DNA from 2 places in the Streptomyces sp. NPDC002888 genome. Region 1 is predicted to be linked to the other one. Evidence: riboswitches for the same ligand, from Rfam matches in the RefSeq annotation. Region 1 holds a riboswitch; the other holds the start of a gene.
What was found. Region 1 has a riboswitch for cyclic di-AMP ahead of ACFYWX_RS42815 (M23 family metallopeptidase). Riboswitches for the same ligand answer to the same signal wherever they lie in the genome.
Positions count from the first base shown of each region.

Region 2: linked by a shared signal. The riboswitch ahead of ACFYWX_RS07145 (NlpC/P60 family protein) and the one ahead of ACFYWX_RS42815 (M23 family metallopeptidase) in region 1 are both predicted to bind cyclic di-AMP.

Region 1 covers NZ_JBIAPU010000040.1:21,443-25,543, reverse strand. The annotation lists gene ACFYWX_RS42830 (MarR family winged helix-turn-helix transcriptional regulator) at 1-505, opposite strand, end outside; gene ACFYWX_RS42825 (dihydrofolate reductase family protein) at 608-1,738, shown strand; tRNA gene ACFYWX_RS42820 (tRNA-Met) at 1,918-1,991, shown strand; cyclic di-AMP (ydaO/yuaA leader) riboswitch at 2,291-2,448, shown strand; gene ACFYWX_RS42815 (M23 family metallopeptidase) at 2,460-3,488, shown strand; gene ACFYWX_RS42810 (aldo/keto reductase) at 3,584-4,101, shown strand, end outside.
Region 2 covers NZ_JBIAPU010000003.1:364,535-368,635, forward strand. The annotation lists gene pcrA (DNA helicase PcrA) at 1-2,146, opposite strand, end outside; cyclic di-AMP (ydaO/yuaA leader) riboswitch at 2,486-2,647, shown strand; gene ACFYWX_RS07145 (NlpC/P60 family protein) at 2,655-3,839, shown strand; gene ACFYWX_RS07150 (tellurite resistance/C4-dicarboxylate transporter family protein) at 3,928-4,101, shown strand, end outside.

The sequences.
Region 1 (4,101 bases):
CTGTGGATGAACGCCGCAGCCACGGCAGGTCCCCCTGGCCGTCCCCCGGCCCGTCCCCCATGAGTCCCTTCGTGATCCCCGTGAAGATCTCCTCCAGCTGCGCCACCTGCTCGGGGCTGAGGTGATCGAAGAGGTGGGCGCGAACCGTCTCCACGTGCCCCGGCGCCGCCCGCTCCAGCACCGCGAGTCCCTCGTCGGTCAGCGCCGCGAGGCTGCCGCGGCGGTCCGACGTGCACCCCTCGCGCCGTAGCAGACCGTCCTTCTCCAGGCGTGCCACCGCGTACGTCAGCCGGCTGCGGGTGATCTTCAGCTGCTCGGCGAGATCGGTCATGCGCAGTCGGTGTTCCGGTGTCTCGGACAGGGTGGCCAGGATGGAGTAGTAGATGTGCGGCATCCCGGCCTCCTGCTGGAGCTGCCGGTCGAGCGCGTCCTCCAGGAGCATGGTGGTGGCGATGTACGCGCGCCAGGCGCGCTGCTCCTCGGGGGTGAGCCAGCGGGTCGTCATGCGACCAGTGTAGGTTTGTTTCAAACTTGAACCAAGACCCGGATGCTCCCGTCCTCGGCACCCCTGTCCTCAGATGCTCCCGTCCCACGATGGAGTGCGTAGATGCCTCTCCCTTACGTCCTGCTGTCCGCCGCGGTCTCCCTCGACGGCTACCTCGACGACACCGGCCCCGAGCGGCTCCTGCTCTCCAGCCCGGCCGACTTCGACCGGGTCGACGAGGTACGGGCCTCCGTCGACGCCATCCTGATCGGCGCCGGCACGATCCGCGCGGACAACCCCCGGCTGCTGGTGAACTCGCCCGAGCGGCGCGCGGCCCGGGTCGCCGCGGGGAAGCCCGCGTTCCCGCTCAAGGTCACGGTCAGCGGCTCGGGTGAGCTGGACCCGGCGGCGCAGTTCTGGCACACGGGCGGGGAGAAGGTCCTCTATACGACGGACAAGGGCGCCGAACGGGCCCGGCGGGGCGGCATCGACGCCGACGTCGTGGGGCTGGGCGGCGAGCTCGACTGGCGCGGGCTCCTGGAGCACCTCCACGACGTACGTGGCGTACGGCGGCTCATGGTCGAGGGCGGCGGAACCATCCACACCCAGCTGCTCCAGCAGGAACTCGCCGACGAACTCCAGCTCGTCCTCGCGCCCCTCTTCGTGGGCGACCCCGAGGCACCTCGACTGTTCGGGCCGGGCGCCTACCAGGGCGGTCGGCTGCGGCTCGTCGAGACACGGCGCATCGAGGACGTCGTGCTGATGCGCTACGAACCGACGGCACCCGGCAGCGCCGGGTCGGTGTCCCCCGCCGACCGGCACTGGCTCGCCCTCGCCTGCGAGCTCGCGGCGCTGTGTCCGCCGTCGGAGACCGCGTTCAGTGTGGGCGCGGTGGTCGTGGCGGCCGACGGGACGGAACTGGCGCGAGGGCATTCCCGGGAGGGCGGGGATCTTGTCGTGCACGCGGAGGAGGCGGCCCTCGCGAAGATCGACCCGGCCGACCCGAGGCTCGCGTCCGCAACCGTCTACAGCAGCCTCGAACCGTGCGCCCGCCGCGCCTCCCGGCCCGCCCCCTGCGCCCGGCTGGTCCTCGACGCGGGGGTACGGCGGGTCGTCACGGCCTGGCGCGAGCCCGACACCTTCGTCGAGGGCGCCGACGGCACGGGCGTGCTGGTGGCGGGCGGCGCCGAGGTCGTCGTACTGCCGGAGTACGCGCAGCGGGCCAAGGCCCCCAACGGCCACCTGCTCGGCTGACCACCCGTCACCGGAGTCAGCCGCATCCCGTCACCGGAGTCAGCCGCATCCCGTCACCGGAATCGGCCGCCTCACCAGCGCGATCACGCCGCCTCGAAAGCGTGATCACACCGCCTCGGACCCCACCGCGAAACCGTGGTGCTTCGCACCCCGCGGATGCCGTACACTTGAGTCAACGACGCGGGGTGGAGCAGCTCGGTAGCTCGCTGGGCTCATAACCCAGAGGTCGCAGGTTCAAATCCTGTCCCCGCTACTGAAGGCCGATGGCCGGGATTCTCACGAATCCCGGCCATCGGTGTGTTCTGGGGGCGCCGGTGGCCGTCGTCACAGGGTGTGAGGGATCCGCCCCGCTCCGCATAACGACTGACGTAACGTCAGAAACCGTATGTGGTCAGCCGCGCGGCCAACTCGCCCGTTTTTAGCCGTTCATGGGCCGTAAGTCCACGGCGAAAAATGTTAATGATCAAGCGGAACAGCTTGGAAACCTGACCCCGTGTCTATTAACGTTCGATAACGCAGCGCGGTCGTCCCAGCCGTCACAAGAGACGGCTCCGTGCTCACGCGCCGAATCCCGCAAGGGAACCGGGGAACCACCACCTTGGGGTGAATCACGTGGATGCCGCCGTGGACTCACGGCCGGTATACGCGCGTAGGAGACCTTCCCGCTCCGAACCCGTCAGCTAACCCGGTAGGCGTCACGGAAGGAAAGGAGTACGCCTTCGTGGCGTCCAACCCGCCTGCCCCCGAGGCCCCCGCGCCGAGCCGCCGCAGTACCGAGACCTTCGGCTACGGCGACTACCGCACCGACGAGGGCCCCTGGGAGGAGTGGAACCCCACCGCGGAGTCCATTCGCCCGGTACGTGGCCGGCACCGCGTCGCCAAGCAGCGTGGCGGGCTCGCCCGCAGCTCCACCGTCCTGGGCGTCGGCGTCATCGCCGCCGTCGGCGCGGGCGGCATGGCCAGCGCCAACACCGGCAAGCCGCCGGTCTCCATCTCCATGCCCGACCTGCCCTCCGTCGGCTCGCTCCTGACGGACGACAAGGAAGCCGCTGAGGACGCCGCGGCCGCCCTCAGCAGCGTCGGCACGAGCACCGACGACACCACCCAGAGCGCCGCCGACGCCGGTGAGTCGCTGCGCAGCCGCATCATGGCCCAGGCCGAGTCGCAGCAGGGCCAGATGGAGAGCAAGGCCCAGGCCGCCGCCGAGGCCGCCGCTGCCAAGGCCGCCTCGGACGCCGCCGCCAAGGCGGAGCAGGAGGCCAAGGCCAAGGCCGCCGCCGCCAAGAAGAAGGTGGAGGAGGAGGCCAAGCGCAAGGCCGAGGCCGAGCGCCTCGCCGAGCTGGCCAAGGAGTACACGCTCCCGACCTCCTCGTACACCATCACCTCGACCTTCGGTCAGGCCGGCTCCTACTGGTCCTCCGGCTACCACACCGGCCTCGACTTCGCCGCCCCCACCGGCACGCTCATCAAGGCGGTCCACAGCGGCACCATCACCGAGGCGGGCTGGGCCGGCTCCTACGGCTACCGCACGATCCTCACGCTCGACGACGGCACGGAGCTCTGGTTCGCGCACCAGTCCTCCATCAGCGTCAGCGTCGGCCAGAAGGTCGCCACGGGCGACGTCATCGGCCGTGTCGGCGCCACCGGCAACGTCACGGGTGCCCACCTCCACCTGGAGGTCCACCCGGGCGGCAGCAGCTCGGGCATCGACCCGGGGGCCTGGCTGCGCAGCAAGGGGATCAACCCCTGAGGTCGTCCGGGAGTCGGTGAGGTCTCCCGGATGTTCACACGCTGTTGACGGGAGGCGCGGAATGCGCGCCTCCCGTCACGGCGTTGACGTGCAGCATGACTTCTTCTTCTCTGCGCAAGCTCGGCTCCTCCGACCTTGAGGTCTTCCCCCTCGCTCTCGGCGGCAACGTCTTCGGCTGGACCGCCGACGAGGCCACCTCCTTCGACGTCCTTGACGCCTACACGGCCGCCGGCGGCAACTTCGTCGACACCGCCGACGCCTACTCGGCGTGGGCCGAGGGCAATTCGGGCGGCGAGTCCGAGACCGTCCTCGGCAAGTGGGTCAAGGCCCGCGGCAGCCGCTCCGACGTCGTCATCGCCACCAAGGTCGGCCAGCACCCCGAGTACCAGGGCCTGAGCGCGGCCAACATCAAGGCCGCCGCCGACGCCTCCCTGCGCCGCCTGGACACCGACTACATCGACCTCTACTACACGCACTTCGACAGGCCCGAGGTGCCCGTCGAGGAGATCATCGGCGCCCTCGACGAGCTGGTGCGGGCGGGCAAGGTGCGGCACATCGCCGCCTCCAACATCTCGCCCGAACGCCTTCGTGAGTCCCTGGAGTTCTCCGACCG
Region 2 (4,101 bases), on a different contig from region 1:
ACGGCGGGTTGTACGAGGGCTGTCCCCACGCGCTGCGCAACGTGGACCGCGTGAGGTACAGCCGCTCCCGCGCGCGTGTGATGCCGACGTAGGCCAGGCGCCGCTCCTCCTCCAGCTCCTTGGTCTGGCCGAGGGCACGCATGTGAGGGAAGACGCCGTCCTCCATGCCGGTCAGGAAGACGACCGGGAACTCGAGGCCCTTGGCGGTGTGCAGGGTCATCAGGGTGATGACGCCGGAGCCGTCCTCGTCCTCGTCGGGGATCTGGTCGGAGTCGGCGACCAGGGCCACCCGCTCCAGGAAGTCGGAGAGCCCGCCCGAGGCCTCGCCCTCGCCGGACTCCTGCTCGAACTCCAGGGCCACGGCGGCGAGTTCCTGGAGGTTCTCGATACGGGTCTCGTCCTGCGGGTCGGTGGAGGCCTGCAACTCGGCGAGGTAGCCGGTGCGTTCGAGGACCGCTTCGAGGACGGTGGCCGGTCCGGCTCCCGACTCGACGATCGTGCGCAGATCCTCCATCAGCGTGTTGAACCGCTTGACGGCGTTGGTCGACCGCGCGGCCATACCGTACGCCTCGTCCACGCGGCGCAGTGCCTGCGGGAAGCTGATCTTCTCGCGCTGGGAGAGGGCGTCGATCATCGCCTCCGCGCGGTCGCCGATGCCCCGCTTGGGCACGTTGAGGATCCGGCGCAGCGGGACCGAGTCCTCCGGGTTGGCCAGCACGCGCAGGTAGGCCAGGACGTCCCTGACCTCCTTGCGCTCGTAGAAGCGGACGCCGCCGACGACCTTGTAGGGCAGGCCGACGCGGATGAAGACCTCTTCGAAGACACGGGACTGGGCGTTGGTGCGGTAGAAGACGGCGACGTCGCCGGCCTTCGCGTCGCCCGCGTCCGTGAGACGGTCTATCTCGTCGGCGACGAACTGCGCCTCGTCGTGCTCCGTGTCGGCGACGTAGCCCGTGATGCCCGCGCCGGTGCCCGCCTTGGTCCACAGGTTCTTGGGGCGGCGGGACTCGTTGCGCTCGATGACCGCGTTGGCCGCGCTGAGGATCGTCTGGGTGGAGCGGTAGTTCTGCTCCAGCAGGATCGTCGTCGCGTCCGGGTAGTCCTCCTCGAACTGGAGGATGTTGCGGATGGTCGCGCCGCGGAAGGCGTAGATCGACTGGTCGGCGTCGCCCACGACGCAGAGCTCGGCGGGCGGGACGTCGTACTCGCTGGGCGGGACGTCGACGGGGTGCTCGGAGGTGCCGACGAGCTCGCGGACGAGGGAGTACTGCGCGTGGTTGGTGTCCTGGTACTCGTCGACGAGGACGTGCCTGAAGCGGCGGTGGTAGTGCTCGGCGACGTCCGGGAAGGCGCGCAGCAGGTTGACCGTCGTCATGATCAGGTCGTCGAAGTCGAGAGCGTTCGCCTCACGCAGCCGCGACTGGTAGAGGGCGTAGGCCTGGGCGAGGGTCTTCTCGAAGCCGTCGGTGGCCTGCGCGGCGAAGTCCTCGTCGTCGATCAGCTCGTTCTTGAGGTTGCTGATCTTGGCGCTGAAGGACTTGGGCGGGAAGCGCTTGGGGTCGAGGTCCAGGTCGCGGCAGACCAGGGCCATCAGGCGCTTGGAGTCGGCGGCGTCGTAGATCGAGAACGACGACGTGAAGCCGAGCTTCTTGGACTCGCGGCGCAGGATGCGCACGCACGCGCTGTGGAAGGTCATCACCCACATCGCGTTCGCGCGCGGGCCGACGAGCTGCTCGACGCGCTCCTTCATCTCGCCCGCGGCCTTGTTGGTGAAGGTGATCGCGAGGATCTGGCCGGGATGCACGTTCCGCTCGCCGAGCAGGTGGGCGATGCGGTGGGTCAGCACGCGGGTCTTGCCGGAGCCTGCGCCGGCCACGATGAGCAGCGGGGAACCGGAGTGCACGACGGCGGCGCGCTGGTTCTCGTTCAGCCCCTCCAGGAGCGCGGCCGGGTCCACCGCCGGGCGCGGGGCGCCGTCGCGGTAGTACGCCTCCCGGTCCGGCGGCACGTCGAACTTCCCGCCGAACAGATCGTCCGGGATCGGCTCCGGTACGTGATCGTCGTCGGGCGGTGGCGGAGGCTCTTCCCCATGGCCCTTCGGGGCCTGGAGGTCCGCCAGGAAGCTGTCGTCAAAGAGGCTGCTCATCGCTCTCCGAGTCTAGGGCGCCCCACCGACAACCGACCGCCGCCCCGAAAACATCCCCGGAATCAGAAGCCGAGGATCTTCCGGACCCGACCATCACGCCACATTCCCACCCTCCGAATCCACCTCATTACGGTCAGCAATGCGTGCACCAAACATGCATAACCTGACCCAAAACTCACCACACTGGTCACCCCAAGCCGACACCTGAGCCCGGGTCACGAAAATGTATCGGGCATATCACCCATCAACCTTCACAGGGGCCACACCAGTTGGCTACCGTGCCGGGCAGGCCGTACGACCCCCACCGGCGAACGTCGCCGGGCCGCGCGGCCTCCGCCGAGTCCGCCCGCGCCGCACATGCCGGCCGGAGCCGGGGACCCACCGAGACCTTGGGGTGAATCGGCCCGACTCTCCTGACGGGGAGAGGGCCGTAGGGCAACCCTTCCGAACCACCCGCCCGAACCCGACAGCTAACCCGGTAGGCGGACGATGGAAGGAGTCGCCTCCCTTGGCGTCGCAGCACCGCAAGCCCCGCTCTGCGGGCACGCGCGTGGCGGGCATACGCACGCCCGCCCTCGCCACGGCCGCCCTCACCTCCGTGGCCCTGCTCTCCCAGACGGCGAACGCCGCACCCGCGGACGACAAGCCGAGCCTCGAGGAGGTCGAGAAGAAGGTCGACGACCTCTACCGTCAGGCGGAGTCGGCGACCGAGAAGTACAACGCGGCCAAGGAGAAGACCGCGAAGCAGCGCAAGCAGGTCGACACCCTCCTCGACGACGTCGCCAAGCGCGCGCAGAAGCTCAACGAGGAGCGCGAGCGGCTCGGCTCATACGCCGCGGCCCAGTACCGCACCGGCGCGGCCGCGCCCGACACCGCGACCTTCCTGCTGGCGGACTCCCCGCAGGACTACTTCGACCAGACCCAGCTGATGGACCGGATGACCGGTCGTCAGAAGCAGGAGGTCGACGACTACTTCGCCGAGCAGTCGGCGACGATGAAGAAGCGCCAGGAGGCCGGCGAGAGCCTCTCCACGCTCACCGACTCGCAGAACGACCTGAAGACCGCCAAGACCACCGTCCAGACGAAGCTATCCGACGCGCGCGAGCTGCTGTCGAAGCTGACGGCGGAGGAGAAGGCGCGACTCGCGGCGATCGAGAAGCGGAAGCAGGAAGCGGCCGCGCGCAAGGCGGCGGAGCTGGCGAAGCAGCAGGCGGCGCAGCAGAAGGCCCAGGAGGAGGCAGCGGCCCAACAGGACAGCCCCTCGTCGTCCTCGTCCTCGTCCTCGTCTTCGTCGTCCTCCTCGTCCTCGTCGGCCCCCGCCGACTCCTCGTACGCCACCAAGGCCGACAAGGCGCTCGCCTTCGCCCGCGCCCAGATCGGCAAGCCGTACGTGTGGGGCGCCACCGGCCCGGACTCCTACGACTGCTCCGGCCTCACCCAGGCTGCCTGGAAGGCCGCCGGCGTGGACCTCCCCCGCGTCACCTACGACCAGGTCAACGCCGGCACCACGGTCTCCCTCGCCAACGCCCAGCCCGGTGACCTGGTCTTCTTCTACGACGACATCAGCCACGTCGGCCTCTACATCGGCAACGGCATGATGATCCACGCCCCGAAGCCGGGTGCGTACGTCCGCGAGGAGTCCATCTACTACGACGGCGAGTCGTCGATCTACAGCGTCGTACGACCGGCCTGAGACACCTGGGCGGCCGACCGGGTGGGGGCACGCGCGCGTGGAGTGCCTTATCCGCGCCCGCGGCGAGGTGGCTCCTTAGCATCGGGGCATGCCCCGAACCTCCCCCCTCCGCGCCTGGTGGGCGCAGCGTTCGCCGGCGACCGGGGCCGCTCTGATGGCGACCGGCATCCTGGCGGTCGGTCTGTGGTCGGCGGGGTACGAGGCGCTGTCCCGGGTCGCCCTCGGAGCGGCGTCGGCCGCGTGGCTGGCCCTGGCGGCGCAC